2 regions of the Exiguobacterium sp. Helios genome follow, and region 2 is predicted to be linked to the other one. Evidence: a T-box and tRNA genes for the amino acid it is inferred to sense, from the RefSeq annotation. Region 2 holds a T-box; the other holds one or more tRNA genes.
What was found. The T-box of region 2 lies ahead of alaS (alanine--tRNA ligase). A T-box ahead of a tRNA ligase gene usually reads a tRNA of that ligase, here a tRNA-Ala.

Region 1: it has a tRNA-Ala gene. The T-box ahead of alaS (alanine--tRNA ligase) is inferred to sense a tRNA for this amino acid. The anticodon was not compared.

The regions. Positions count from the first base shown of each region.
Region 1 covers NZ_CP053557.1:3,021,943-3,037,811, reverse strand. The annotation lists gene HNY42_RS15665 (TVP38/TMEM64 family protein) at 10-663, shown strand; gene HNY42_RS15660 (flavodoxin) at 682-1,137, opposite strand; gene HNY42_RS15655 (winged helix-turn-helix transcriptional regulator) at 1,243-1,563, opposite strand; gene HNY42_RS15650 (DoxX family protein) at 1,747-2,145, shown strand; gene HNY42_RS15645 (flavin reductase family protein) at 2,167-2,760, shown strand; gene HNY42_RS15640 (hypothetical protein) at 2,830-3,222, opposite strand; gene HNY42_RS15635 (ABC-F family ATP-binding cassette domain-containing protein) at 3,222-5,123, opposite strand; gene HNY42_RS15630 (redox-sensing transcriptional repressor Rex) at 5,280-5,939, shown strand; gene HNY42_RS15625 (twin-arginine translocase TatA/TatE family subunit) at 5,939-6,142, shown strand; gene tatC (twin-arginine translocase subunit TatC) at 6,150-6,929, shown strand; tRNA gene HNY42_RS15615 (tRNA-Ala) at 7,037-7,109, shown strand; gene HNY42_RS15610 (S8 family serine peptidase) at 7,355-11,098, shown strand; gene HNY42_RS15605 (hypothetical protein) at 11,259-11,417, shown strand; gene HNY42_RS15600 (hypothetical protein) at 11,512-11,961, shown strand; gene HNY42_RS15595 (hypothetical protein) at 11,976-12,452, shown strand; gene HNY42_RS15590 (hypothetical protein) at 12,473-12,934, shown strand; gene HNY42_RS15585 (hypothetical protein) at 12,953-13,426, shown strand; gene HNY42_RS15580 (hypothetical protein) at 13,449-13,934, shown strand; gene HNY42_RS15575 (FecCD family ABC transporter permease) at 13,990-14,997, opposite strand; gene HNY42_RS15570 (FecCD family ABC transporter permease) at 14,994-15,869, opposite strand, start outside.
Region 2 covers NZ_CP053557.1:2,309,847-2,325,715, forward strand. The annotation lists gene HNY42_RS12120 (O-methyltransferase) at 1-147, opposite strand, end outside; gene mltG (endolytic transglycosylase MltG) at 220-1,368, opposite strand; gene HNY42_RS12130 (DUF1292 domain-containing protein) at 1,450-1,743, opposite strand; gene HNY42_RS12135 (DUF1292 domain-containing protein) at 1,730-2,017, opposite strand; gene ruvX (Holliday junction resolvase RuvX) at 2,030-2,452, opposite strand; gene HNY42_RS12145 (IreB family regulatory phosphoprotein) at 2,449-2,718, opposite strand; gene alaS (alanine--tRNA ligase) at 2,753-5,395, opposite strand; T-box leader at 5,456-5,673, opposite strand; gene HNY42_RS12155 (SF1B family DNA helicase RecD2) at 5,716-7,971, opposite strand; gene HNY42_RS12160 (VOC family protein) at 8,059-8,607, shown strand; gene HNY42_RS12165 (tetratricopeptide repeat protein) at 8,657-9,313, opposite strand; gene mnmA (tRNA 2-thiouridine(34) synthase MnmA) at 9,327-10,451, opposite strand; gene HNY42_RS12175 (cysteine desulfurase family protein) at 10,464-11,594, opposite strand; gene cymR (cysteine metabolism transcriptional regulator CymR) at 11,608-12,015, opposite strand; gene HNY42_RS12185 (replication-associated recombination protein A) at 12,079-13,392, shown strand; gene HNY42_RS12190 (tRNA threonylcarbamoyladenosine dehydratase) at 13,428-14,192, opposite strand; RNA gene ssrS (6S RNA) at 14,291-14,480, opposite strand; gene HNY42_RS12200 (DASH family cryptochrome) at 14,548-15,750, opposite strand.

The DNA.
Region 1 (15,869 bases), 710 kb from region 2:
AGATATGTCATGACACGTAAGCAGCAAATCATCAGGATTCTAGTGCTTGTTTTTTTAATAGGCGGACTGATCTGGTTCAGCCGTTCCTATCTCAACCTCAGTCCAACCGACATCAAGGACTGGATTTTATCATTCGGGATGTGGGCGCCGATTCTGTATATCTTGCTTTATACGGTTCGTCCGCTGATTTTCTTTCCGGCATCCATCCTGTCAATCACAGGTGGTCTTGCGTTTGGTGCCTGGCTCGGGACGCTGTACACGGTCATCGGAGCGACTCTCGGTGCTATCGTTGCTTTTTTAGTCGCGCAAAAGCTTGGAAACAGACTGATTAAGAAAAAGGAACAGGCGGGAAAAATCGAACAGATTCAGCAACAGCTCGAAAAGAATGGATTCATCTATGTGTTGATCTTCCGTCTGTTGCCAATCTTCAACTTCGATTTGATCAGCTATGCCGCCGGACTATCGAAAGTCCGGTTGCTGTCCTTTTTCCTCGCGACGTTGCTCGGAATCATCCCCGGGACATTTGCCTATAACTTTTTAGGCAGCAGCATCGTCTCGAAGGATCCGCAACTCATCATCGGTGCGATTGTCGTCTTTCTTGTGTTGACGATTGTTCCTTGGTATCTCCAAAAACGCTGGAAAACAAAAAAGAACCTTGGCTGAAGTCGAGGTTCTTTCCGGTTAAGCGTGAAGCCGTTGTGCCCGGACAAAAAATTCATTCGCGAACGTACGACAGGCGGCTTGTTTCTCGGGTGTATCGGGATCAAACTCAATCTTCAGCCCAGGGACGACGATCGTCGCGCCGGCAGATGCAAGCGTCTGTTCCAATGTATCGACGGCTGCACAGTATTTAGGATAATCCAAGTCGCCGGAGCCAAAGGCAGCAGCGGCTAAGTCGTTTAACGTACTTTCCCCCAACTCGTCGACGAAATCTTCAGCTTCGTATGGCAAATCACCGTCTCCCCATGTATACGAGCCGAGTAGCACGGCATCATACTGAGAGAAGTCAGATGGATATAACTGATCAAGCTCTTGTATATGAACCGTACAGCCCTTGCGTTCGAGTTCCGCCCGCAAAAGGTGCACGATATCTTCTGTATTGCCGGACATGCTGACAAAACCAATCATGATGTTCATCTGAATCATCCTTTCTCCAAAACATGAACATCTTTAGTTTAATTGATAATCGTTCTCAATACAAACGGAAATAAAAGCCTCTCCCAAATGGAGAGACTTTTCATGTCAGTCTTGGAGCTCGGCCCATTCTTCGATTGAACGAATGACAGGTTCAAGCTGACGACCTTTGTCAGTCAAACTGTATTGAATTTTAATCGGACGTTCCGGAATGACGGTCCGGATGACAATACCTTCCGCCTCAAGTTCCTTCATGCGCTCCGTCAGCATACGACCAGATAACTCTGGAATCGCATCTTGAATTTCGTTGAAACGACAGGTCTTCGTCATGAGATGACGTAAAATCAAGCCCGTCCACTTCTTGCCCAAAATTTCAAAGGCATGTTCGACTTTCGGACAAAGGGCAGTCGGAATCAATGTTTCTTCCATCAGCACTCATCCTTTCTATAGTCTTAGTATACCCACTCTGATTCAAAATTACGAATTATTTTACTTAAAGTAATAAAATAAACAAAAACAAATCTGTTTACTTTTAGTAAGTGTTAGTTTATAGTCGTATTTAGGTTACTAAAAGTAATTAAAAAACATTAAGTAAAAGGAGTTTTGATCAAGATGATGGATTTAGGATTATTTCTTATTCGATTGGTGATTGGATTAACATTTGCAGCACACGGGACACAAAAATTGTTTGGCTGGTTCGGCGGGCACGGGATTGCAGGGACGGGCGGCTGGTTCGAATCGATCGGGATGAAACCGGGTAAAATGCTTGCGCTTACGGCAGGACTGGCAGAACTGATTGGTGGTTTACTATTTGCCGGTGGATTGTTCTTATGGTTCGCGGCAGCACTGATTATCGGGTCGATGCTCGTTGCAATCATCAAGGTGCACGGGCAAAATGGTTACTGGGTGACACAGAACGGGTACGAATATAACATGGCACTGATCGTCATCGCCCTTGGCGTCGCCTTGATTGGTGCCGGAGACTATTCACTCGCAGCCATGCTCGGGTGATCAGAGAAAGCGGGTAAAAAGATGAAGTTTGATGCACAGTCACTCAGTCCAAAAGAAAACTATAAATTGTTGATCGGGAGTATCATCCCGAGACCGATTGCCTTTGTCACGACGAAAGGAGCGGACGGAACGGTCAATGCCGCCCCGTTTTCCTTCTTCACCGTCGCTTCGAGCCATCCGCCGCAACTGTTGATTGCCGTCCAAAAGACGGATCAGGGCGAAAAAGACACCGCTAAAAATATTTTGTTGAATAAAGAGTTCGTTATCCATATCGTCAGTGAAGAGATTGTCGAAGCCGTCAATGAAACGGCAGCACCTCTTGCTTACGGGGAAAGTGAATTGAACCGGACGAATCTTACGCTGATCGACAGCGATTTGATTGATGTCCCGGCGGTCGCGGAAGCGAAAATCCGGTTTGAGCTGAAACTGTCACAACACATTGAACTGGAAACAGCTGACTTATTAATCGGCGAAGTCATCCGGTATCATGTCGCGGATGAACTCGAGGAGTCGTTCCGGATTGATGCCGACGGTTTAAAAGCAATTGCCCGTCTTGCCGGCAATGATTATGCGAAAATCGGTGATATCTTCACAATTACCCGTCCAACGAAATAAGATAAAGTCATGCCAAATAGACGAGGGAAGCAGATTCGATGTCTGCTTCCCTCGTCTATTTTTTGTTGCTTACTCCATGTTATGGCGTTTACTGTACTGGAAACCGTCGAGTAGATAAAACAGGACGGCGAGCGCCCAAATCCCGACACAGCTGATTAAAAAGGCCGCTAATGGGGAGACGGCACCGTAATACATGATGATCATCGGATCATTCAGTTCGACGAACGACTGAATCGTCAGCAACGTGCAGATCAGACCGGATAATAAACTGATGAACAGTCCGCTCCATGTCTGAATGACAAGACCGATCATACAGGAAATCAGGATAAACAACGGATAAACGGCATTAAACGCATCCGGACGAATGAAAGCCGAGACGTAGTCCGCATACATCGGAACGAAGTAGAGGACACCGGACAATAGTCCTTGGATCAGATTGATCAGATAACTTTTCGAGCGCATCAGTGGAACGACTCCCACTGTTCCATCAAATCAAGCAAGTCGACATCAATCTGATCGCGTTCTGCCGAAAGGGCGGTCGCTTTCGGAATATCATTAAAGACTTCCGGTTCGCACAACAACTGTTCGATTTCGACCGACCGGTTCTCCAACCGTTCAATTTCTTGTTCGAGCTTCTCCAGCTGTTGTTTCTTTTTGCGCGCTTCTTTTTGCGCCTCTTTATCAATCGTCTTCGTCGAAGCGACTTTGATCGCTTTCGCTTCTTCTGCTTCGAGGCGGGCGATTTCTTCCTTCTCGGCTTTTTTCTCCATATAATACGAGTAGTCACCGAGGTAATCGGTCACGCCGTCTGTACTCATCTCGATGACACGTGTCGCGACGCGGTCGATGAAGTAACGGTCGTGGGAGACGAACAGTAACGTGCCTTCGTAATCGACAAGTGCATTTTCGAGGACCATTTTCGAATCAAGATCCAGGTGGTTCGTCGGCTCATCCAGCACAAGCAGATTCGTTTTCCGTAACTTCAGCTTCGCGAGCGCCAGACGTCCGCGTTCACCGCCCGACAATTCATGGACGAGCTTGAAGACATCATCGCCGCTGAACAGGAACTGCCCGAGAACGGACCGGACTTCCTGTTCGCGCATCAACGGCCATTCGTTCCAAATTTCATCAATGACCCGATTGCGGTCGTTCAGTTCCGCCTGCTCCTGATCGTAGTAGCCAATCGAGACGCCAGTACCGAAACGATAGTCACCGAACAGCGGTTTCAGACGGCCGACAAGCACTTTCAGTAACGTCGACTTGCCGATTCCGTTTGGTCCGACAAGCGCCAGTGATTCCGCACGTTGCAGCCGGAACGTAATGTTTTTCGAGACGGCTTCTTCGTAGCCGACAGCGAGTTGATTGACCTGCAGCACATCATTGCCGCTCTGCTTTTCAATCGGGAATGACAGAACCGTACTGCGTTCGTCACCGTCCGGACGGTCGATCCGGTCGACTTTTTCGAGACGCTTGCGGACACTTTGCGCCCGTTTCGTCGTCGTCGCACGGGCGATGTTACGCTGGATGAAGTCCTGCATCTTCGCGATGTCTTCCTGCTGCTGTTCGAACTGTTTCATTTCCTGTTCGTACAGTGCCGCTTTTTGTTCGAGATACTTCGTATAGTTGCCTGTGAATTTCCGCGACACGTTCCGGGACAATTCATAGACGACGTTGACGACTTGATCGAGGAAATAGCGGTCATGGGAAACGATCAGGACAGCACCACGGTAACCGGACAGGTAGCTTTCGAGCCAGGACAACGTATCGATGTCGAGGTGATTGGTCGGCTCATCGAGAATCAACAGTTCCGGTGCCTGGAGTAACATCTTCGCCAGGGCAAGCCGGGTCCGCTGTCCACCGGAAAGCGTCTGAATCCGGCGGGAATAATCGTCCGGATAAAAACGCATCCCGTGTAAGACAGAGCGGATGTTGGCTTCGAACTGATAGCCGCCGGCTTCCGAGAAGTCGTGTTGCGCTTGATCGTACGTTTTCAGGAGACGGTCATAGGCAGTCGGATCATTTAAAATGTGCTCCATGCCCATTTCGATTTCCATCCGACGAAGCGCCCGTTCCTGATCCTGCAGATGCTCAAAGACGGTCAGCATCTCGTTCCAAATCGATTCGTTCGACTCGAGTCCGCTGTCCTGCGCGAGATAACCAATCCGGACTTCCTTGCTTTTCATGATCTCCCCCGAGTCATGTGACAGCTCCCCGGCGATGATTTTTAAAAGTGTCGATTTTCCGGCACCGTTTCGTCCGACGAGGGCAATCCGGTCCCGTTCCTGTACTTCGAGTTTAATATTGTCTAAAATCGGCTCTACGCCGAATGATTTTGAGAGTTGGTTTACTTGTAAGAGAATCATATCCATCCATCCTTCCACCCTTTAGTCTATCACGAAAAATCCTGCCGAATATAATATTTGTTACTCTATGTGAAGTGGTTTACAATCAAGGAGAGTAGAATTCTTTGCATTGATTTGGGTGCCACGTCAGAACGTGGCCGAAGGGGGAACTGCAGTATGAATGGGCCAGACACAAAAATACCACAAGCAACGGCGAAACGACTGCCGTTATATTATCGTTTTATCCAAAGTCTCTATAACTCCGGCAAGCTGCGCGTCTCGTCAGCAGAGCTCAGCGAAGCGGTCAAAGTCGACTCTGCGACGATCCGTCGTGACTTTTCCTACTTTGGGGCGTTAGGGAAAAAAGGGTACGGTTATAACGTTCAACATTTGTTAACATTTTTCCGAAAGACACTCAACCAAGACGAGGTCACGAATGTCGCCTTAATCGGGGTCGGACATCTCGGAACAGCGTTTGCAAATTATAACTTTTTAAAGAATAATAGTACTCGTATCGTCATCGCGTTTGACGCCGATGAAGACAAGGTCGGAACAACGACGCAGGACGTTCCGATTTATCACGTCTCGGATATGAAAGAACAAATCAAAGCGAACCATGTCGATGTCGCCATCTTGACGGTACCGTCGCAGTTCGCGCAGTCAGTAGCGGATGAGTTAGTTGAGTACGGTGTGACCGGCATTCTGAACTTTACACCGGCCCGGTTGAATGTCCCGGCCCACGTCCGGGTGCATCACATCGATCTGTCAATCGAGCTGCAGTCGCTCGTCTATTTCATGAAGCATTATTCGCAATCAGCTGAAGGAGTGAAATCATAATGGAAAACTTAATCCCGTTAACACTTGGTATTGGACCGGCAAGCATCGCCTTGATCGGTGTCGTCGCCCTCATTATCTTCGGACCGAAGAAATTACCGGAACTCGGCCGCGCGGCCGGTCAAACGTTAAAAGAGTTCAAGAGTGCGACACACGGCATCATGGAAGATGATAAGGATAAAAAGGACGAAATGAAAGAGAAGTGAGTGAATCATGGCGATCGATCAAGAACAGAGTGTGACATCGCACTTAGATGAACTGCGTAAGCGGATCATCTGGTCGCTCATCATCGTGGTAGTCATGTTTATCGCAGCCTTTCCGCTCGTCCGGCCGCTCGTCCGTTTCTTACAGGCCGACTTAAAGGAACTCGGAATCGGTTTAAATGCGTTTAACGTCGTTGATCCGTTGATGTTATATCTGAATCTTGCGTTCATCATCGCAATCGTCTTGGCGTCCCCGTTTTGGATGTACCAGCTTTGGGCGTTCATCCGTCCCGGTCTGCACGACCAAGAACAAAAAGCGACGTTGACGTACATTCCCGTGACGTTTTTCTTATTCCTTGCGGGTGTTTCCTTTTCTTATTTTTGGCTGTTGCCGTTTTTACTGGAAGTATCAACGGAACTCGGACAAGAGCTTGGGATTGAACAGGTCATCGGGGTCGAGAACTATTTCAGTTTCCTGATCCGGTTGACGATTCCGTTTGGTCTGTTGTTCCAGTTACCGGTCGTGACGATGTTTTTGACACGGCTCGGACTCGTAACGCCGTTCTTCATGCGGAAGAATCGGAAGTATGCGTATTTTGCGTTGTTCGTGATCGCGGCGTTGATCTCACCGCCCGACATTACGTCGCATTTGATGATTTCTGTTCCTTTGTTCATCCTCTATGAAATCAGTATCATCATCTCGGCACGGACGTATAAAAAAGTGCTGATCCTGGAGCAACAGGCTGAACTGGAACGACAAGCGGATATGATGCGTGAGCTGAACAAATAACGGAAGATTCTCCTTTGCCGGTAAGGTGAGGGAGATTTTTTTGTAAGCGGTCTAATTTTATATTGAAAAAATGAACAGCAATGGGTATACTCATTATAGAAACACACGGGGGCTTAGCTCAGCTGGGAGAGCGTTTGGCTGGCAGCCAAAAGGTCGTCGGTTCGAGCCCGATAGTCTCCATATTGCTTTACCTGCCGAAACCTTGGGAAACCAAGGTTTTTTTTGTCCTTTTTTATTCACCTGTAAGAAATAGATAAGGGAATATAAGGATTTATTCATTTTGTGATGTAATAAACAAACAAATATTTTTAAAAAGCACCAAATTTAAATTGTATATTAAGCGAAAGTTAATTAAACTAAAAATACAGAATTTTCGTTTAATACGTTTTTGCTCCACATTACATTTTTGGAAAAGAGGAAAAGGAATGAAGAAAAAGAAGATTGCTCTGATGGCGGCTGCCCTCATGACATCTTCCAGCCTAGTTCATGCTGAGGGACACGTGTCATCACAAAAAGTGGATGTACAAAAGCCACAAGCACTCTCACTGAAAAAAGCGGGTCAAGAAAAGTCATACAGTCAAAACGAAAAAGTACGGATTGTCGTCGAGCTCGATCAAAAAGCAGCGATTGAACACGCGCAGGCACAAAATAAGCGTTACAGCACGTTAAGCAACACGGAAAAAATTATTCTTAAGAATCAAATCGTCAACAAACAGAAGGAAGTCAAAGCGGCAATTGCCCAAAAAGACATTTCTGTTTCGTATAAAGAAAGCTTCACGACCGTATTGAACGGGTTCAGCGGGGAAGTCAAATATGGTGAAATCAAGGAACTGAAAAAATTAAGCGGGGTCAAAAACGTACATATCGCACACGAATATGCGCGTCCGGAAGTCGAAAAGGGCGCAACACCAAACATGTTACATAGTAAAGACATGGTCAATGCGAAGCAGACATGGCAGGACTACGGCTATAAAGGGGAAGGAACGATCGTTGCCGTCATCGATACGGGAATCGATCCGACGCACAAGGACATGGTCCTCAGTCCGGAGACGAAAGTCGATTTGACGTCGTCAAAAGTCGAAAGCTTTAAATCGTCAAAAGGTTTAAAAGGAAACTACTTCACGGAAAAAGTACCGTACGGCTATAACTATGCGGATCATGACAGCGAAATCCGTGATCTTGGGCCAGGCGCTTCGATGCACGGGATGCACGTCGCCGGTACAGTGGGTGCCAACGGCGATGAAACGAACGGTGGAATCAAAGGGGTTGCACCGGAAACACAACTCCTCGCGATGAAGGTCTTCGGCAATGATCCAGGGATGCCGTCGACATTCAGTGATATCTATATCAAAGCGATTGATGATGCGATTGCGCTAGGAGCAGACGTCATCAACATGAGTCTTGGTTCAACGGCATCCTTCGTCCAAAAAGATGATCCGGAACAAAAAGCAATCGTCAATGCGATGAACAACGGTATTTTGTGTGCAATTTCAGCCGGAAACTCGGCATTTGCCGGAAGCGGCGCCGGAAACCCGTACGCGTCGAATCCAGACGTCGGTGTCGTCGGCTCGCCGGGCTTAATCAGCGAATCGCTGCAAGTCGCGTCAGTTGAAAACACACAGCTGACACTCGAAGGAATGGCATTGACGGTCGACGGGCAGGACGCAGGTTACCTCGCTTATCAGAAACAAGACTCGCCGAATCCGATTGCGGTCTTTGATAAAGAGAAGATGGATGTCGTCTATGTTGGTGACGGCAGTGAACCGAATTATGCTGGCAAAGACGTCAAGGATAAAGTCGTCTTCGTCGTCCGGAACGGCAGCTTCAACTACGGCATGATTCAAGCGGAAGCCGAGAAACAAGGCGCGGCCGGTGTCATCGTCCGCGGACGTGTCGATCATGGCGATTACGTCAGCATGGCACTTAATAAACCTACGATTCCGCTCGTCTCGTTAAGCATTGCCGACGGAAACGAACTCGAAGCGAAAGCGAAAGACGGCAAGGCATTGACAGTGACGTTTGACGGAAAAGCAGTCTCGACACCAAACCCGGTCGCAGGCGAAATGTCTGACTTCACATCATGGGGTGTGACGCCGAACCTTGACTTCAAGCCGGAAATCACGGCACCGGGCGGGAAAATCTACTCAACACTCAACGATAACGAATATGGCGTCATGAGCGGAACATCGATGGCAGCACCACACGTCGCCGGTGGAACAGCACTCGTCATGCAGCGGATCGACAAGGACTTCAAGGTCAGTGGAGCGACACGTGTCAAACTCGCGAAGACGATTTTAATGAACACGTCACGTCCGCAGCTCGATAAAGGAAAATACAATGCGGAAGCAAAAACCGGTAACTATTATTCTCCGCGTCGTGAAGGTGCCGGACTGATGGACTTACGTGCGGCGATGAAAACACCGGTCGTCGTTACGGAAACGAAGTCGGGTGAAGGAAAAGCCGCCTTGAAACAAGTCGGCGACAAGTTCAGCTTCACGTTAGACCTGAAGAACTACAGCAATGAGAAGTTGACGTATAAACTTGCCGGAACGGTCCAATCGGATCTCGCCGTCCAAGGTCAAAATTTCCTGGAAGCCAACGGTATATTCAAAAAAGGAACAGTTGATGCGGTTGACGCCAACAAAGGCACGTTCCCGATCTCCTTCACGGTCGGCTCGAAGAAAGCAAGTTCAGTCGCGATTAACGCGAAGAGTACAACAAAAGTCAACGTTACGGTTGATTTAAAAGATACAGTCGATTGGGCAAACGGTGCACCGCTTGAGTCAATCTTCGAAAACGGCTACTTCGTCGAAGGATTCGTCCGTCTGATCGATACGAACAGCAAAAATCCTGAGTTGACAGTTCCGTACGTTGGTTTCAAAGGAGCATGGGACAAAGCACCAATCCTTGATGCACCACTCTACGATGACAACACGTTCTACGGCGTCACAGGTCTTGCGACAGAAGTGAAGGATAACTTCAACCTCCTCGGAACGAATGCTGCAGGCGACGTCGTTAAAGAAAAAGTCTCGTTCTCACCGAACGGTGACGGCAGTGCCGATGAGGCCTTCCCGGTCCTGTCATTCTTACGGAATGCGAAAAAAGTCGAGTACTCGATTCTTGACCGCAATAAATCAACACTCCGCAAACTCGAAACGCAGTCAGACGTCATCAAAAACTATTACGATGGCGGATCGGAAGATGGTTTCACACCGGTGACGAATGCGGCGTGGGATGGAACGGTCAACGGTTCAAAAGTCAAAGATGGTCTGTACTACTACCAAGTGAAATCGGTCGTCGATTATCCGAATGCGAAATGGCAGACGGCTCTATTCCCGATCTACATCGATACGAAAATTCCGGCTGCGACTGTTAAATGGGATGCTGACAAAAAAGCAGTTTCCTGGACAGCCGGTGACCAAGGAACGGGTGTCGCTTCATTCGATATCCTGGTCGACGGAAAAAGTGTCTTGAAACAGCCGCTCGCTCCGTCTGTTAAAAACTACACGCTGACGGATCTGCCAAGCCGGGCGAAAGTCACGTTCGTCGTATCAGATTATGCCGGTAACAGCGTGAAGAAAAACGTCAATACATCAGGTGTCGATAAAGCGGTTCCGAATGTCCAAATCGATACACCGGAAGCACTGGGCTTAACGACATCCCAACAAGTGAAGGTCTCAGGAAACGTTTCTGATGAGTCTGACGTCAAATCATTCAAAATTAACGGAAAAGCCGTTAAATTACGCTGGGATGCGGTTCAACAACACTATGCATTCAGCCATGACATCACGTATACGACGGATGGTGTGAAGTCGTTTAAAGTCGAAGGCTATGATGGAAAAGGTAATCGTGTTGCCTTCAGCCGTCAAGTCATCATCGACTCGGAGCGTCCGACAATCCGTGTGACAGCACCAAAAACGGTTTCAAGCAAAACGAAAACAGCTAAGATGACGATCGTCCTGCGCGACAACTACGATGAGTTACGCTTTGATCTGAACGGTAATGCGGAATACCGCCGTTCGTTCAAAGAACCGTATGAAATGCGTGCCTTCAAGAAAACAATCTACAAGACTGTTACCTTGAAAAAAGGTCAAAACGTCTACAACTTGAAATTAAAAGATCTCGGTGGCCATGTCGTCGAGAAGAAAGTTGTCATCACGAAGAAATAAGGATTTGAAGACAGTGTTGGTTCCGGTAAAGCTTCACCGGGATCGGCACTGTTTTTTGTTTGGAGGTCCAGTGTGTTACAGAAAGGCTTTCGGTGTTTATCAAGTTCCGGGAATGGGAAATTTCTTTATAGGATAGGTTATTTTTTGAGGGGGAACTCGTATGAATCCATTTACTACACTCATTGCCTTCATCGTCGGCTGTCTGGTCCTCTATCTCGGAATTCGGGATAAGAACGGTTGGTTGATTGGTGTCGCAATGATTCCGCTCGCCATCGTTGCGTACAGTGTCATCTATCTGATCATCCAGGTCTCGGCCTAGAAACTTCTTTTGCAGAAGTTTCTTTTTTTTTGAAACATAACTGGTAAAATGTAAGTATATGACAGTAGAGAACAAACGAAAGGAACGTGCCCGAATGGAAACTGTAACGGTTCAACAAACCGAATTAAAGGTGCTCTATCAAAACATGCATCAACGAACGACCGCTAAATTATGGGGTGTCCTGGCCCTGTTTTTATTCGTCAGCAATATGATCGAACGACCGTTGCTTGCCTTAATCATTCCGATTCTGTATTTCATATATGATGTAGTGATGCAACGCCGCCGTTTTCAAATCGTTGCCCGTCACACGTCAAAAAAATCAGCAGACCGTCTGTTCCGTCTGCATGTCGGCGTCGGCCTGTTTCAATACGGAGCGCTGGCTGCGTTGATTGTTCTCACGGCTAATCGTTCGAGCACGGTCTTTTTGCTCGGACTGTGTCTTGGCGTCATCCCGTTTTACTGGCTCTGCCGACGCTTCTTGACGTACCGTTCCAAACAGATTGATCCGACCTATATCAGCGAAACAGAGATTCAGCAAGGATAAAGGAGGAAAGCCGGATGCAAACGGCACGGGACGAACGGTTACACGAACTGACGCTTGCTTATATCGACAAGAGTCAACTGCAAAAGAACGTCTGGGTGATGGCGGCAGTAGCGGCGACGCTCGGCATTTTTTCGGAAACGATGGATTCAGCCCTTTACTTTGGTCTGTTGCCGCTTGTCTATCTGATTTTTGATTTCCCGTTCCAGCTGGAAAAACGCAGGATTTTAGAACGGTATCTCTCCAAAAATCAGATCATGACACAATCGATGCTGTGGCTCGGAATTCAGATTATGTTATATGGCTCATTGCTCATGGTTGTACTCGAAACGAAAGGTCTGTCCTTATGGAAGATGACTTTTTGGATCATCTTGATTCTCGCTCCAATTTATTTTGCGACCGATTGGCTGTTTAAGAAAATGGCACGGTCAGGTGATCCCGACTTCGTCAGTGATCAGGAAGTGCATAAGCACGTGAAGTATCTGGAAGAATGACATCTAAAGGAGAGAACATCATGCGCACGGCACGGGATGAACGGTTACATGAGTTGACACTGGCTTACATGGAGAAAGACCTTTTAGGAACGAAGTGGTTATGGACAGTTCTACTTTTGATGGGTATCGGGATTTTAATGACATGGTTTGATTCGGTTCTGTTGACGCTGTTATTTCCGGCTGCTTTCCTTGGATCCAATCTTCGTTATCAAGTCAAAAAACTTCAAATTCTTGAATCGTACATTGGTGAAGAACTGGCAACCAGACACTGGCGGTTTTGGCTTGTCCAAAACGTTGTCTTAAGTGTTACTTTTGCAATCCTTTTGGTACAGACGGTGAAGATGTCGTTTTGGCAGATGTGGGGGACGATTCTTATTATTTTGGTCCCGATTTACTTGGTGTCTGAATGGTGGTTTAAAAGCCGTATGCGACGCGATGATCCGGATTTTGTCAGTGATCAGGAAGTGTACAAAAATGTGTAAAGTAGGAGCGAAAATCAAATGAACACACTGCTTGAAAAAAATACACGGTTAAACTTGCTTGGACCGCCGCTCAAAAAACTTCAACATCTGACGCCGGTTCCTGTTTTGGTCCTCGCATTGATTGGTTGGTTCATTCCGGGTTTTTGGGAGACCGGACTGTTTACGTTGTTTGCGATTACGGTACTTTGCCTCGCAGGTGTCGTCCGGGAAATCATGCGTTTGCGGATTTTAAAACGACGTCTGCCGGCTGAATTGTATCAAGAGACCGTCTTGAAGGTCGGTCGGGCTTCGATGCTCGGCTATCTTGTCCCTATCCTTTTATTCTATGCAGGAATGATCTTTCCCCAGTATTCAAGTGTTTCCTTCACCTTGATTCTGTTCTGGGTGTTTGCGATTACGTTGTATGTTTCCCGATTAAACAAGATAGCGAAACAACTTGATCCGGCGTTCGTGACGATGTGGGAAGTCGAGCATTACCGGAAAAGAAGATGATTCGATGGGAGGGGAGAATGTCATGGAAGAGATTGCGCGGCAACGAAAACAAGACTATCTGCGCTTCACGAAACGCGCCCGGCGTGTCCAGATGGTATTTTTTCTACTCGTTTTGGTGATCTTTTTGTTTTTGGCAGATGATTTAAACTTCTCCGAAGCCTCGATGCATTACTTTTTACTGATTCCCGTCCTCGGCTACCAATGGACAGTCCGCTTGTTAAAATACCGTTACTTCACGAAACGTTTTGACCGGATGGAAGTCTGGGATCACCTCGGGTTACCGTACATCGTCGTTACGATTACCGAGCTGCTACTTGTCGTGGCGTCCCAGTTCTTGATTCCGTATGTGTCGCGACCAACGCTGATCGGACCGATTCTTGTCTTTTTACTGTCCGTCTTGTCACTCGACCGTCTCGTCGATTCCCGGATCAAACGACTCGATCCGACGCATTTATCGGAACGTGAGCTGATTCTCGCGGAACGGGAAGCACGGCGCGTTAAATATTGAACAACAAAAAAACGAGTAGCGGAGTAAATATCCGGACCTCGTTTTTTTGCTGTATTCACTTTTTCAGAAGCAGATAAATAAAGTACGGGGCACCAATCAGGGCAACGACGATACCGGCAGGCACGCCGTCCGGATCGGCAATGTTGCGTCCTATTGTATCGGCCAGGACGAGCAAAAATCCGCCGATTAACAGGGCAATCGGTAAAAACCATTGATGGCGAGGACCGACGAGCGCACGGGCAATGTGCGGCGCCATCAAACCGATAAAGGAAATCCCACCGGTGACAGAGACGGCGGATGCAGCGAGTGCGACAGCCGTCAGCAACAGTTGAATCCGTTCCTTCTCAATCGACACGCCGACGCCAATCGCAACCGGTTCATTCAAAGCGAGCAGATTGAGCTTATTCGCTTTATAGAGCGTAAACGGAATCAGGACGATCAGCCACGGCAGTAAAGCATAGACAAACGTCCAGTCCGTCCCCCAAATGTTACCGGCAAGCCACTTGGCGATGAAGTCAACTTTCTCACGTTTCGTTGATGAAATCAGAATGACCATGATTCCGGACAATGCCATCGAGAAACCGACACCGATCAAAATCAACCGGATCGGTTGTAAGCCGCGATTCCGGTCGTAAGAGAGCGCGTAAATCGCGACAGCGGTCACTAAAGCACCTAAAAATGCAGCAACCGGTAATCCGTAAATGAATGAGCCGACATCGACCGGGAAGTAGAGGAAGAAAATCGCCACCGCGACACCGGCTCCTGTATTGATCCCGATGATTCCAGGGTCCGCCAATTCATTACGAGTGATGCCTTGTAAAATCGAACCGGACAAGGCGAGTGCCATTCCCGCAAGTAATGTAATGATAATTCGTGGCAGACGGAGCGAGAACAGGACAAAATCTTCTTTAAATGACCCTTGACCAAACAGTGTCGGAAGTAGGCGATCGTAAGAGAGCGACGCAGGACCCAGGCCGATACTGACGACAATCGTTCCGAGCAATAACAGACTTAATAATAAAAAGATCAGGCGTTGACGGTTGCGTAAACGGGTTTCCATCATGAGAATGCGTGACCTCCTTTACGAACAATCAATAAGAAGAACGGTAAACCGAGCATCGAGACGATGGCGATGACCGGGGTCTCATACGGCGCAAACAGCGTCCGTCCGATTGTATCGGCGAGCAGCATGAACGTCGCCCCGAATACAGCTGTCATCGGCAGAATGTAACGGTAATCGGTCCCGACGATCGCCCGGACGATATGCGGAATCATCAATCCGATGAAGGCTATGTTGCCGACTAAGGCGACGGCGGCACCGGCAAGCAGGATGACGACGACGTACAACACGGCTTTGATCCGGGTGATGTTTTGACCAAGACCGAGTGCGACTTCTTCCGACAGGCTGAGAATCGTCAATTGACGTGAGAAAATCATCGCAATCAATGTACCGATGATGATGACCGGCGTGATGGCTTGCAGTTGTCCCCAGGTCGTGCCGACGAGACCGCCTGACGTCCATTGCGAGACGTCCTGAGCAATCTTAAAGTAAATCCCGATCCCTTCAGCGATCGCATATAAGAACGCTGAAATCGCAGAGCCGGCAAGAACGATTCGGAGCGGCGAAAAGCCGCCTTTCCGGGAAGCCCCGATACCGAAGACGAGTGCGGCACCGAGTGCTGCTCCGAGGAAACAGGCGAGCATGATGCCGTAATAGTTGATACCGGGAATAAAGACGATTGCTAAGGCAAGCGCCGCATTGGCACCGGCTGTTAGACCGAGCAGACCGGGATCAGCCAGCGGATTCCGAGTCATTGCCTGCATGATCGCACCCGAGATACCGAGTGCAGCACCGACCAGAATGGCGGCCAGTTCACGCGGGAGACGGATTTCCTGAATGATTTTTGCTTTATCGTTAAGCGGACCAAACGTCAA
Region 2 (15,869 bases):
TTGTAACGTCAACAACGATAACAAAACTTCCGATCCCGTCAGTTCAATGATTGGAATATGGCGCTCTTTCGCGTATGCTTCCATTTCCTGTAACAAGGGATCACGCGGTCGAATCATCCCTTCGACATACGCTGTAAAATCATTCATTCGGAATTCACTCCTTCTGCGCATAAACAGGTTGACCGGGAACGAACATACCGTTCCCGATCAACCCCCTGTTCATTGCTCTTTACTTGCTTCGTATTCGACCCATTCCGGTTTATACTTCACAACATTTCGTTGATGTTCCTCATAGGTTTCCTCATAAAGAATTTGCCCCCGTGGATTTTTATCACTTGGTGGTCGGGCAAAGAAATAAACATATTTCGTCTTTTTCGGATTAAGGACGGCAAGAATTGAATCTTTACTGACCGTTGAAATCGGACCAATCGGAATACCTTCATACTTGTACGTATTGTATTTCGAATTGTTCTCAAGATCCTTCAATGTCGTCAGTGCTGTATTCTCTCCTGTACCGTACCAGACCGTTGGATCCGATTGGAGTTTCATCCCGTCGTTGAGGCGATTCGTAAAGACACCGGCAATCTCACGACGATCGTCTGGTGTTGCGGCTTCCCGTTCGACCATCGATCCGAGACTCAACACTTCATGGAAGGTCATGCCTGATTTCTTAATCGCATCGGTGTTCTCATCATAAATCTTTTCCGTCTCATCTAACATCGTTTCGGCAATTTGATTGATACTTTTTCCTTTGTCGAATTCGTATGTCGCCGGGAAGAGGTATCCTTCGAGTGAATAAAGGACTCCCTGCTTCGTCACTTCATCCGTTAACATCGGATACTTGTCAATTAATGTCTTGATATACGCCTCATCCGTCAATGATTTTCGGATCGAGTCAGCTTTAAAACCGGTTGCTTTCGCAATGATGGCAATTTGACGATCCATCGTGATTCCTTCAGGGATCGTAATTTTAACATCTGCTGCTTTCATGATCGTTCCGGTCTTTAACTCATTGATGATTTCATCCGGTGCCATCGCTTGCGTCAATGTGTATGTCCCGGCTTGGAATGACGATTCATTCTTATAGCGGACATAATAGCGGAAAATCGTTTCGTTCGCGATTAAATCTTTTTCCTTGAGAATGCTTGAAATCGTACTTGTTCCGGCGCCTAAGGGAATTTCGACTTTGACGGACTTCGTCGCCTCTTCGTTGACCGGCTCGAGTGAACTCTTTAAAAAGATGTAGATGGCTGCTCCTGCTACTAAGAAAATCGTGAATAATACTGAAAGGATGATTAACGTAATCCGGCGCGATGTCCGGCGACGTTTCTGTTCGATTTCAGCATTTTTCTTCCATTCATTCTCCATCGGTTCCTCCTTCTTCTCTTAAAACAAGGTGATATCGAAAGAGCTGCTGCTCTGACGACACCACCTTATACACGAGTCGGTTTAGTCAAGCTCGTCTTCTAATGTATTAAAGACTTCTTCAATTTCATCCCAAGTTTCTGCATCGTCTTCTGCGATCGGAACTAGGTTGAAGTCATCATCACCATCACCATATTCTTCTAACTCATAAACAAAGATATCGACTTCTTCTGCTTCATCATAATCCGCTCCGACTGGCTCAAGGAAAATATACGTTTTGCTTGAGCGCGGGCTTTCATACCGTAAACGCTCGGCAAATTTAAATTCATTACCTTCTCCATCGGGAATTACGTAATGTGTAGGTTCATTCTGTTGCATCATTCATCCGCTCCTTTAATGCAGCCTCAAGTTCATCCCAAGTCTGCTCATCGTTTTCATCAATCAGGCTCAATTCAAAATCATCTTCGCCTTCGCCAAACTCGTCGATTTCACAAATGATCAAATCATCTGCGCCCTCTTCCGGATGACCAATCATTTCGAGAAATAGATAGGTCTTGCCGGTTCGCTCACTGACATAACGGTACCATTCTTCGAAAAGATGTTCGCCACCGTCTTCATCAGGAAAGAGATACTGCCGTTTTTCTTCAGACATCTCATTTCCTCCTTATCGATTTGCCCGATCCAAATAAGATTGTAGGATCATGACTGCTGCCATCTTATCGATGACTTGTTTCCGTTTTTTTCGACTGACATCGGCATCGATCAGCATACGTTCTGCCTGCATCGTCGTCAATCTCTCGTCGACAAGAACGGTCGAAAGGCCTGTCTGCGTCTCGATTTCACGCGCGAACGCTTCACTCGCCTCAGCTCTGGGACCAATTGATCCATTCATGTTTTTCGGATGTCCGATGACGATGATTTCGACACCGTATTCCTTAATAATTGCCTCGAGTCGCTTGAAGGCGACCGGATATTCAGGTTCTGTCCATTTGATGGTCTCGATGCCTTGTGCTGTCCAGCCCATCAAATCACTCACCGCAACACCGATCGTCTTCGAACCGACATCAAGTCCGATGGCACGCTTCATTTTTTGTCTCCACTCTCCGATAGATAAGATTTCACGAGTTCTTCCAGTAGTTCATCACGCTCAATCTTTCGGATCATATTACGTGCATCGTTATGACGAGGAATGTAAGCAGGATCACCGGAAAGTAGATATCCGACGATTTGGTTGATCGGATGATAGCCTTTTTCTTCTAAAGCATGATAGACCGTCAGCAATACTTCGCGTGTTGCCGCCTGGCTATCGTCTTCTGGAAAATTAAATTTCATCGTTTGATCCATCTGACTCACGTTAATCACCTCTTTCATTTACACTACTTCTCTATTATGCCAGTGATTGCACGTAATGTGAAGTAAACGCAAGAGCTTCGTTTAATTTTGCAGGATCTTTTCCGCCAGCCTGTGCCATGTCCGGGCGGCCGCCACCGCCACCGCCGCAACGCGTCGCTACTTCCTTGATCAGTTTACCGGCATGGTATCCTTGATCAATCAAGTCTTTCGAGACACTTGCAACGAGGTTGACTTTGTCTCCCTGCGCGCTGCCGAGGACGATGATTGCCGAACCGAGACTCGACTTCAATTCATCCATCATACCGCGAAGCGCATCCATATCCGAGACGTCGACTTGCTTCGCAAGGACTTGGACTCCATTGATTTGCTCGACATCCTCTTTCAATGATGCTGCTTCAATGTTTGCCAGTTTTGCTTGTAGGGATTCGTGTGCACGTTCCGTTTCGCGGAGCTGGACTTGAAGTGCTTCAATCCGTCCCGGTACTTCAGTCGTCTTCGTTTTCAGTACGCGTGCTGCCTGCTCGAGTGTCTGCAGGTGACCGTTCATCACATGATATGCTCCAGCGCCTGTGACTGCTTCAATCCGTCGTGTTCCAGCTCCGATTCCTGATTCGGAAACAATCTTGAACAGACCGATTTCTGCCGTGTTTCGAACATGGATTCCACCGCATAATTCGATGGAATATGTTCCAGCCGAAACGACACGAACCGTCTCACCGTATTTTTCACCAAACAGAGCCATTGCACCTTTTGCTTTCGCATCAGCAATGTTCATCTCTTCAATGTCGACTGCAAGTGATGCCCAGATTGCTTGGTTGACATCCTGTTCGATAGTTGTCAATTCTTCAGCCGTGACTGCTCCGAAGTGCGAGAAGTCAAACCGGAGACGATCTGCCGAAACGAGTGAACCGGCTTGGTTGACGTGTGTCCCGAGTGTATCTTTTAATGCTTTGTGCAACAGGTGGGTTGCAGTATGGTTCTTTGTGATGGCTTGACGTGACGACGCTTCGACTGTTGCATGAACTGTCGCATCTGCCAAAGCAATCCCCGTCCGAACAATAACGGTATGCAGGTTTTGACCGTTCGGTGCTTTTTGAACATCTTTGACATCAAGGACGAAATCAGGACCTGTAATGGTTCCTGTGTCCGCCACTTCTCCACCGCTTTCTGCATAAAACGGTGTAATATCAAGCAACAATTGTGCTTCTTCGCCGGCAGCGACTTCTGTCACTCGTTCTCCATCATGCAACAAAGCAATGATTTTAGCATCCGTCTCAAGGTCCGTATAACCGATGAACTGGCTCGGAACAGTCAACGTTGCTAACACTTCTGATTGTTGTTGCATCGAACCGCCGTCTTCACGGGCAGCACGAGCACGCTTCCGTTGCTCATCCATTGCCCGTTTAAATCCTTCTTCATCGACAGACATCTGATGATCTTCCGCATATTCAACCGTCAATTCGAGCGGGAAACCATACGTATCATACAAACGGAAGGCATCTTCTCCGCTGATGACGTGTTCACCGTTACTCTTCGCTGCTTGTGCCACGGTGTTTAAGATGGCAAGACCATCATGTAACGTCTCGTGGAATCGTTCTTCTTCGTTTTTAATGACACGTTTGATGAAATCTGCTTTTTCTGGAACTTGTGGATAGAAATCGACCATGACGCTACCGACTGTATCAACGAGCTCGTACATGAACGGACGTTCGATTCCGAGCATTTTTGCATAACGGACAGCACGACGAAGCAGGCGGCGTAAGACATAACCGCGTCCTTCGTTCGAAGGCAACGCACCGTCTCCGATTGCAAAGGCAACCGTCCGGATGTGATCAGCAATGACTTTGAACGCGACATCCAGTTTTGTGTCTTCACGGTAAAGTTTACCGCTGAGTTCTTCTGTCTTATGGATGATCGGCATGAACAAGTCCGTGTCAAAGTTCGTCGGCACATCTTGCATGACGCTCGCCATCCGCTCAAGACCCATCCCGGTATCGATGTTTTTACGCGGTAATTCTGTGTAATTGCCGTGTCCATCATGATTATATTGACTGAACACGATGTTCCAGATTTCGAGATACCGTTCGTTTTCGCCGCCCGGATACAATTCAGAATCGTTCGGATCGTCGCCGAAAGCCGGTCCGCGGTCGAAGAAAATCTCTGTGTTCGGACCTGAAGGACCCTCACCAATTTCCCAGAAGTTATCTTCCAGCGGAATGATACGTTCAGCCGGCACACCGAGTTCAAGCCAGATTTGACGTGCTGCGTCGTCTTCCGGATGAATCGTCACGGAAAGACGGTCCGGATCAAGTCCGTACCACTCGTCACTCGTCAAGAGTTCCCAGCCCCATTTGATTGCATCTTCACGGAAGTAGTCGCCGACAGAAAAGTTTCCAAGCATTTCAAAGAATGTATGGTGACGTGCTGTTTTTCCGACATTTTCGATATCGTTCGTCCGGATCGATTTCTGCGCGTTGACAATCCGCGGATTTTGCGGAATGACTCGTCCATCAAAATATTTTTTTAACGTAGCGACACCCGAGTTGATCCACAGTAATGTTGGATCCTCGATTGGAACGAGCGATGCGCTTGGTTCGATTGCATGTCCTTTAGACTGGAAAAAGTCGAGATACATCTGACGGATTTGTGCACCCGTCAACGGTTTTAATGGTTTCATCGAAAATACCCCCATTGATTAATTTGTCCTGAACGCAAAAAAACGATACATTCATCCCTGAAAAGGGACGAAAGCATCGCTTTCGTGGTACCACCCTCGTTCGTAAAGACATGTGCTCTCTTTACCTCGAAAAATCCGTTAACGGAGATTACCCGCAAGTGTTTGCACTCGACTCCGGAAGGAGCTTCAATCGAATCGTCATGAAGATGGTTGCAGCAGATCCATCTCTCTCTGGTCATGAAGATTACGACTTACTTATCTTCCATCAACGTTTTGCGTCCATTCATCTACCGTGATTATTACCTATCTGGTGCATTCAGTCAAGTCTTTGTCATACCGCCGAGCCGTTCAATCAGCCGGGTCCGCCGGCGTGGTTCTTCCTCTTGGGAAGCTTTATAAAAGGCACGGGGATCTCCGAACAACAACAAACTGGCTTTTGCCCGTGTGACGGCCGTATAGATGAGATTACGGGAATGTTTAAAGGCTCCGGTGAAAAAGACCGGCATCAGGACAATCGGAAACTCCGACCCTTGTGCTTTATGAATCGTAATCGCATACGCATGCGTGAATTGATCCCACTCACTCCGGTTGTATTCGACTTCTGTCTGATCGAACCGGGCAATGATTTTATCCACCTTGTCGACATTTTCCTTTGCAAAAAAGATGTTGACGATTTCGCCGATATCCCCGTTATAGACATTTTCTTCCGCATTATTGACGAGCTGAAGAATTTTATCTCCACTCCGGTAAATTCGTGTCCCTTGTTTGACTTCCCGTTTTTTGGGCGCTTCCGGATTATAGACCTGTTGCAGGACGATGTTCAGTTCATCGATTCCTACCTGTCCACGATACGTCGGCGCCAGGATTTGGACGTCAAACTTCGAATAGCCTTTCGCCAGTGCTTTTTCCGCGAAGGCGGCGATACCGCGTAACGACTCTTGCGGGGCGAGCGAATAAAATCGCCGGTCAGATAACGGAGCAAGCAAGTCAGCTGACGTGACCCGGTTTTTCAAATCGTGAGCCAGCCGAAGAATCGAGGAATCCTCGGCTTGCCGGTGAACGACATTGAGCCGAACGACCGGAATTCCGTCTGTGTCCATTAAGTCGGCCAGGACTTGTCCCGGTCCGACCGACGGCAGTTGATCACGATCGCCGACAAATAAAATCTTCATGCCATTCGGTACCGCTCGTAACAAACTCGATAACAGGTAGATATCTATCATCGATGATTCATCAATGATCAAAACCTTGCCCGAGATCGGTTGGTCTTCGTCCAATTGAAAATTTGACCCGTCATATTTTAACAAACGATGGATGGTCATCGCCGGAACATCCGTCGCTTCCGACAAGCGTTTTGCCGCTCGTCCGGTTGGAGCAACAAGGACATAGGGATAGACCTCACCCGACTTGACCTGACTTTTTTCAAGCGGCCAATCATGAATTTCCTGCAGCGCGTGCAAAATCCCTTTAATGACGGTCGTCTTCCCGGTACCCGGTCCACCCGTCAAGACCATCAACGGCGCTTTGACCGCCAGTTCGATGGCTTCCCGTTGTTGGACTGCATATTCCATCCCGAACCGTTCTTCGAGCTGACCGATGGCCGACAAAATCGTCGCGACATCAACTTCCTGCTCCGCTCCGTTCGCCATGACACGGGCCAGTTCCTTTGCCGCCCGGACTTCCGCATAAAAAATCGTCGGCAAATACAAACAGCCTTCTTCGAGTTTGACCTTATCTTCGTTCAACAACAGTTCGATGGCTTGTTCGAGACGGTCGCCGGGATCTTCTCCGAGTAGACGGGGTGCCCGTTGCAACAGTGATTCGACGGTTGCAAACGCATGCCCCTCTCCCGCCTCCTGTTCGAGTATATGCATGATGGAGGCTGCGACCCGTTCCGGATGCAAGCCGATAAGCCCCAGATGCGAGGCGATTTGATCAGCTGTCTTAAAACCGATGCCACTGACTTCGTACATTAAAGAATAAGGATTTTCCCGAATTCTCGCCATCGCGTCTCCTTCATATGCCGCATAAATCTTCGCCGCGAGTTTCGGAGTAACATCAAACGGGGCTAAAAAAAGCATCAATTGATCAACACCGTATAGGGTTGCGAGTCGGCTGAAGATGACATCGGCCTGTTTTTGTTTCAGTCCAGGGACACGGTCAAGTGCCTTGCTGTCTTTTAAGATGATATCGATTGCATCTTCACCAAGAGCATCGACGATGTTTTTCGCTGTTTTCGGACCAATGCCGGTAAACGAACCGTTCGTCAAAAAACGGACGGCTGCGTGTTTCGTCATCGGAACCGACCGGCGGATCAACTCTGCTTTTAGTTGTTTACCGAATCGCGGATGATCAATCAATCGTCCGAATGCTTGATACGTTCCGCCGAGTTCGATTCCGACACCGGTTCCTGTGACGACGAGTTCTGTTTCTTTTAATTCAAAGTTCTTTTCTTTAATTGCCATCAAAACGATGGAATGGGCTTCTTCTTCGGAGGAAAAAAGCACACGTTTAATGCGGCCGACTACTTGATGGGGGTGCTCCATCACTCCACCTGCTTTCTGTCTGAACTCCATTACGCTGTTCCAATCATAGCATTCGTTTAAGGGATTTTAAATGAGGGAAACATTTCTTGAATCAATAATTGAATGGAGGAACAAATCATGGGACGATTGCCAGTTGCCGGATTGTGTGAATTAGTGCTGGAAGTGGAAGATATGGAACGGGCTGTTGCCTTTTGGAACGGGACGCTTGGTATTCCGATTGTTGAACAGTGGGCACCGGAAGATGCCGAGCCGAGTCATGAACAGGAAAAGCAGGACGGCGTTTGGGCAACGTGGTTGTACATTGGCGGAAACACCCGTCTCGGCCTTTGGCTCAAACGTGACTTTACAATGGAAGAACGGACAGTCAAACACCTTCCTGTCACAGAGTGGGACAGCTTGTACGATGAAGGCGGAGTCCATGTCCATTGCGCCTTTTATGTCGAGAAAAATGAATTCAAAGAAGCCCTTGATCTGTTGCGTACTGCTTCAATTGATGTCAAAATTCGTGAATGGGATGAACAGGAGACATCGAATGATAAGGAGTACTCCGCTTACTTTAAAGATACGGAACAAAATGTCATCGAACTGTATACGAAAAACATGGACGAAGCGTATGAAGACTTTTCCGGTCCACCGTTACGAATCGTACGTGAAGTCGGACATTAATGAAAAAAGCGTTGCGAAACCGGGATGTTCATCGGTCGCAACGCTTTTTTTAGTTCAATAAGGCATCCATCTTCGCTTTCGCATCCTGTGCCATCGTATGGTTCGGCTGATAAGCAAGAACAGTTTCGAGTTCCGTATAACATGCTTCCTGCTGACCTAAAAAAGCCAGTGCAATGGCATAGTTATAACGGGCATCCGTGTGTGTCTCTTCCAGCAATAATACCTGCTCGAAGATTTCAGCCGCTTCTTCAATCTGTTCGTTCTGAGCAAGGGCAAGACCGTACTGGAAGGCGATTTCAACATCTACACCGTTCAGTTCCGTGGCTTGCTTCAAACGTGGAATTCCCCGGACCGGATCACCCAGCTTTTGATATGTCAGACCGAGCATGAAATGAAGATCCGCGTCATCGAGTCCATGTAACAAAGCAAGGCGCAATGATTCTTCGGCTTCCACCAGTAAATCCGCCGAGAAATATAATGCCCCTTTGGCATAATGGGCACTGGCAAACGTTGGATCAATCGTCAATGCCTTATCGTAAAACCGGAGTGCCCGGTCAGCATCGTCCATTGATTGGAGCAATGTCCCTAAATTGACGTAACCTGTCGGATCATTTGGTTGTTCTTCGATGGCATCGTTAAAAGCTTGAGCCGCCAGTTCATAATTCCCGGACTCCAGATGTCGGAACCCGACTTCGTTGTAGTTCATTTCATTCTCTCCCTTACGCAAGATACGTTAACTGTTTGCCCGCTTTGTATGCATCGTCAATCGTCGCCCCGCCAAGACAGATATCTCCGTCATAGAAAACGACAGCTTGTCCCGGTGTGATTGCCCGTTGCCGTTCGTCGAACGCGACGTCTAACCGTCCGCCGTCCAGAATACGAACGGTCACAGGTGTATCCGTTTGACGGTAACGGAACTTCGCTGTACAACGGAATTCTGTCCCGACCGGCATCGTTGCCGTCCAGCTGATATCAGACGCATATAACCCCTCTGAATAAAGCAATTCATTATGAAATCCCTGCTCAACGAACAGGATATTCTCTTTGAGGTTTTTCCCGACGACGAACCATGGTTCTCCGTCTCCGCCAATCCCGAGACCGTGGCGTTGTCCCATCGTGTAATACATCAGACCGTCATGACGTCCCATCGTTGTACCGTCAAGTGTCCGCATTTCACCCGGTTGCGCCGGCAGATACTGACTGAGGAACTGTTTGAAATTCCGTTCCCCGATGAAACAAATACCGGTCGAATCCTTTTTCTTCGCCGTCGCGAGGTTCGCTTCTTCGGCGATTTTCCGCACTTCTGATTTTTCCATGTGTCCAATCGGGAACATCGCTTTAGCGATTTGATCCTGCGACAGTTGGTTCAAGAAATACGTTTGATCTTTGTTTGTATCGACGCCGCGTAATAATTTATGCTCACCGTCTTCATATACAGCCCGCGCATAATGGCCCGTCGCAACAAAATCTGCCCCTAAGCGCATCGCATGGTCAAGAAATGCTTTAAATTTAATTTCTTTATTACACATGACATCCGGATTCGGTGTCCGGCCAAGTTTATATTCCTCCAAGAAGTACGTAAAGACTTTGTCCCAGTACTCTTTTTCGAAATTGACTGCGTAATACGGAATGCCGATTTGATTGGCGACAGCGATGACATCTTCGTAATCTTCCGTTGCTGTACAAAATCCGTTTTCGTCGGTATCGTCCCAGTTCTTCATGAAGATTCCGATGACGTTGTATCCTTGTTCTTTTAATAAATAAGCCGTAACGGACGAATCGACGCCGCCGGACATCCCGACGACGACCGTTGTTTCCTCCGGTGCTTTTGCGCGTGTATTCATTGTTTTCACCTCTTAATTGTTCTGAAACGATTTTACGACATCTATCAGGCCTTGTGCGAGCAGTTCGACTTGTGCCGCATCGTTTCCACGGCCGAAGCTGATCCGGACCGATTGTTTCGTTCGCGGATTTTCACCGTACATCGCCGACAGGACATGCGACGGCTCAACCGATCCTGCCGTACAGGCACTTCCGCTTGAAACGGCAATCCCCCGCATGTCGAGCATAATTAAAAACGGTTCAATTTCGACGTTTGGGAAATACAGGTTGAGGACTTGCGGCAATCCTTCCGCCCCGTTGACTTCAAAATCAATCGTTGAGGCTCGCAGCCGTTCGAGCAACATCGTCCGTAACAGCCGGTACTGTCGAGTCTGCTCTTCCCGCTCCGTTGCCGTCAGCCGGACAGCTTCCGCAAACCCGACAATTCCGGCGACGTTTTCCGTTCCGGCACGACGCTTGCGTTCCTGTTCCCCACCATACGATTGAGGCGCTAACTTGATAGCAGACCGGACATATAATATTCCGACGCCTTTTGGTCCATTGATTTTATGACTCGATGCCGACAGCAAATCAATGTGCATCGCTTCTACATCGATGGGCGACTTCGCAAATACTTGAACAGCATCCGTATGGAACACAATCTGTTGTTCACGCAAGAAACGACCGCATGCCGCAATCGGCTGGACCGTTCCGACTTCGTTATTCCCGAACATCATCGATACTAAAATCGTATCCGGTCGAACTGCTGCACGTAAAGCCTCTTCCGTCACGATGCCCGACTCCGGAATATCAAGATACGTCACGTCAAATCCACGTTTCTCCAGTTCCTCGAAAGCATGAAGTACGGCATGGTGCTCAAACCGCGTTGTGATGACATGACGCCCTTTCGATTGATACTGGATGGCAGCACCGAGGATGGCATAGTTATCGGATTCCGTGCCACCGCTCGTAAAGATGATTTCCGTCGGTCTGGCGTTTAATTCCGTCGCCATCATTCGTCGTGCCGTGTCAATCGCAGCCCGCCCTGTTCGTCCGAATGCATGGACGCTTGACGGATTTCCGAATTGTTCAAGCATGTATGGTGTCATCTTCTCGAGCACTTCGGGCCGCATCGGCGTCGTTGCAGCGTGATCAAAATACATCATCGTTTTTCACCTCTCATATATAAAACATATAACCTGTATCGTCTTCTTCCGCTAAATCCTTTAATGTCGTCGTATCAAGTACTTGATCCACGGCACTTTGAATTTTATCCCACAATTTCCGTTTCGTCACTTCGTCACAATTGTCGCCTTCGACGACGACAAGCGGACCTTCGAGCAGACGGATGATATCCCCTGCGGTAATGTCTTCGGCTGAACGGCCTAATTTATATCCACCGTATGCTCCGCGAACACTTTTGACGAGACCGCCGTTACGGAGCGGGGCAATCAATTGCTCCAGGTAGTGCTCGGACAGATCATACATCTGCGCAATTTTTTTTAAAGACAATGGCTTTGCCTCGCCTCCTTTGGCGAGTGCAATCATGATTGTCAGACCATAACGGCCTTTTGTCGAGATTTTCATCATGCGAAAAGACATCCTTTCTAGTATAGTAGTAGCTAAAAGTTGAAAGAAGGAACGCTACCTATGGCTAATTTATTTGAATCACATTCTCCGGCCGGGCCACTTGCCAATCGGATGCGCCCTCAATCACTGGATGAAATCGTTGGCCAACGCCATTTGATTGGAGAATCGACCCTGTTACGCCGGGCTATTTTGGCTGACCGGCTCGGAACCGTTATTTTCTACGGACCCCCTGGAACCGGAAAAACGACGCTCGCCCGTGTCATTTCCAGTTATACGAAATCAGCATTTGAACAGTTGAATGCCGTCACGGCAAAACTGGATCAGTTGCGTGAAGTCTTAAAAGCAGCGGAATCCCGTTTGCAGTTTGACCAACAAAAAACCATTTTATTTTTAGATGAAATCCACCGTTTCAATAAAATGCAGCAGGATGCCTTACTGCCGGCACTCGAAGCCGGAACAATCACGTTGATTGGCGCAACGACGGAAAACCCAAGTTTTGAAGTCAATGCTGCCCTGTTATCCAGGGCGACTGTTTTCCGGTTCGAGACACCGACGACAGACGATTTGCGCGTTGTTCTGCACCGGACTTTAGAAGACCCGGACCGCGGTCTCGGCAAGTATCCGGTCACTGTCACCGAGGAGGCCGTCGAGCATTATGTGAAGCTTTCGGACGGTGATTACCGGGCACTGCTCAACGCCCTCGAACTCGCCGTTCTGACAACACCGGAAATTGACGGTGAAATCACGATTGACCTTGCTGTAGCCGAAGAATCGATTCAGCAAAAAGCTTTGAAATACGATAAAGACGGAGACCGGCATTACGATGTCATCTCGGCCTTCATCAAGTCGATTCGCGGCTCGGATCCCGACGCTGCCCTTTACTGGCTTGCTGTCATGATTGAAGCCGGGGAAAGCCCACGCTTCATCGTCCGCCGCCTCTATGTCCATGCAGCAGAAGACATCGGATTATCCGATCCACAAGCGCTACTGATCGTTGATGCGTGTGCCCGGGCCTGTGAGTACATTGGTTTTCCGGAGGCACGAATTCCGCTTGCTGAAACTGTGCTGTATCTCGCGACTGCTCCGAAATCAAACACTGTCATTACAGCGATTGATCAGGCACTTGAACTCGTCCGTCGATCAGATGGTGGTCCGGTCCCTCCGCATTTACGGGATGCACATCATGCCGGTGCCGCAGCACTCGGCAATGGTGTCGAATATCAGTATCCGCACCAGTTTCCGCATGCGTATGTCAAACAGAACTATTGGCCGGAAAACCTGGCACGAACCAAACCGGTTTTTTATAAGCCGAGTCCACGCGGATTCGAAAAACAATTACAGGCACGGCTCGATTTTTGGAAAAAACAACCGTAAACGATTAGAAAAAGCGACCTGCTGAGGTCGCTTTTTTAACGGACACGTTCGATGATGACGCCAGCTTCCCGGACAATCTCATTGATGACATAACTTGCCGCAATCAATCCACCAACCGATGGAACAAACGCGTTTGAACTCGGCGGCATTTTAGCTTTCCGAATAAACGCTTCATCGTTACCGACGACTTGACGGACTTCTTCGATGATTTTGACCGGTGGTTCATCCGAAAAGACGACCGGGACTCCTTTATGGATTCCTTCCTTACGCAGGCGCGTCCGGATCACTTTTGCAAGCGGATCGTAACTCGTATCTTTAATATCAACGATCTTGATTCGTGTCGGATCCATCTTGTTCGCCATTCCCATACTCGAGATAATTGGAATCTGACGTTGTTTACACTCTTTAATCAAATGAATCTTAAACGATACTGTATCCGAAGCGTCAATCACATAATCTGGATTTTCTGCAAAAAAGGCTTCGAACGTTTCTTCGTTGTAGAACATTTTCAAGCGGACAATTTCTAAATCCGGATTAATTTGCATCAAACGATCCGCCATTGCATCGACTTTCGGCTGACCGACTGTCGGTAACAAGGCATGGATCTGACGGTTGACGTTTGTGATATCGATATCATCTTTATCAACAAGAATCAAACGACCGACGCCGCTGCGGGCCAGGGCTTCCGCCGAAAACGAACCGACGCCGCCGATTCCTAAAATCGCAACAGACTTGGATGCCAATGCGTCAAGTCCGGTCTTACCGATTGCCAATTCATTACGTGAAAATTGATTTAACATCTCATAACCTCACAATACTCATACTGTTTTACTCGGAATTATATCATAAAAAAAAACGTCATGCGACGTATGGTGTGATTCATCTAAAAAAAGAAACGATGGGACCCGAAGTGCCGTGTCGATACCTTATTTTTGAACCTGCTGCGCAGGTGGGTGTCTTATCCGATTCCTATTCGTACGTCCTCCTGCTGTGTTACGAGGCATGTACTACTAGTTGGAACGTCAAACTCCCTATCAAAAAAGAGTGGCTCAAAGATAAAAGGCGGCTCTCGTACATCTCAGGAACCCCATCTGTTGCATTTAATATAGCATTCCCCTTATCGAAATGCAACTGGTTCTGACTCTTAAAATTTGGTCATTTTTCAGTCGTTTCGCTTGACATCCAGCGCCGGATAAATGCTTTGGCCGGATCATATTTTTGTTGTTGAAATTCAGGATTAAACCGTGGTGTCCGGGTCGCATTTCCAACGCCTGCAATATAAGCCCAGTTCCCGTAATTGGAGGCTACATCGTAATCAATCAACTGCTGTTCAAAGTATCGCGCACCGATCCGCCAATCCTGCTTTAAGTCATGAATCAGATAACTGGCCGTAATCTGCCGTCCACGGTTCGACATCCAGCCGGTCTCCTTGATTTCCCGCATGAACGCATCGACAAACGGTTCACCCGTCTCCCCTGCAATCCAGGAATTAATCGCCGCTGGATCCGTCTTCCAGGTCAAGTGTCCGTCCCGTAACCCATTGGAACGGAACAGCCGGTATCCTGTCTCACGCATCGTCAAGTGGAAAAAGTCGCGCCATAACAATTCGAAATACAACCAGTATGTTGATTCATTAGCGTCATGCTCGCGTTCGGTCCGTTGAAGTTCTGCCATGACCCGTCGCGGGGACAGCGAACCGTTTGCCAGCCAGGCGGATAATTTCGAAGAGTCATCAACGTCAAAGCCGTTTCGTGTTTCTTTGTAGGTAAAAATCGGCCGTTCCAAATATGCGGCTAATCGGTCCAGTCCTGCCGACTCGCCTCCCGTAAACGGGAACGCAGTTCGCGGGTCGTAGCCTGCTCTCGTTTGCGGTGATTCGATGTACCGAACTTCCCCCGGTGCTTCGATTGGATCCGCAAAGCGGCCGTCATGCTCAACTCTTTTCCGGAACGCCGTGAAGACACGTTTCAGTTCGTCACTGCCGATATCTTCCCGGAGATGAAGCGTCTGGGTCTCATACATTCGCGTGGTAAAATGTTTTTGCACTGCGTTTTCCTGTCGTGCTTCGTACTCACCCGTCATCCGGTGAAAGTAAACGATGTCCTCCGGTTGAACAAACGATGTCAGTTGTTCGACTGTCTCCCCTTGTAAAATCGTCAGTTCGACGCCAAGTTGTTCTAAGTGTTCCCGCAAGGACTGAAGCGTTTCCTGTTCAAACCTTACTTGCTGTTTTCCACGGTCTCCGGATTCCTGCTGGATAAATACTGCACGGACCGTGTTTTGTTCGTTGCATGCACGCATCAATGCTTCATGATCGTCGACCCGCAAATCTTTTCGATACCATACGACTCCTGCCACGTCATCAGCTCCTTTCTCTTTTCTACCCGTACTATCTCAATCTTATTTCCTTTCGCAAAGAACCGATGTGCCGGAAAGGTTTTAACTTTTTGCTTTCGTGGAATATGATTAGTACAACT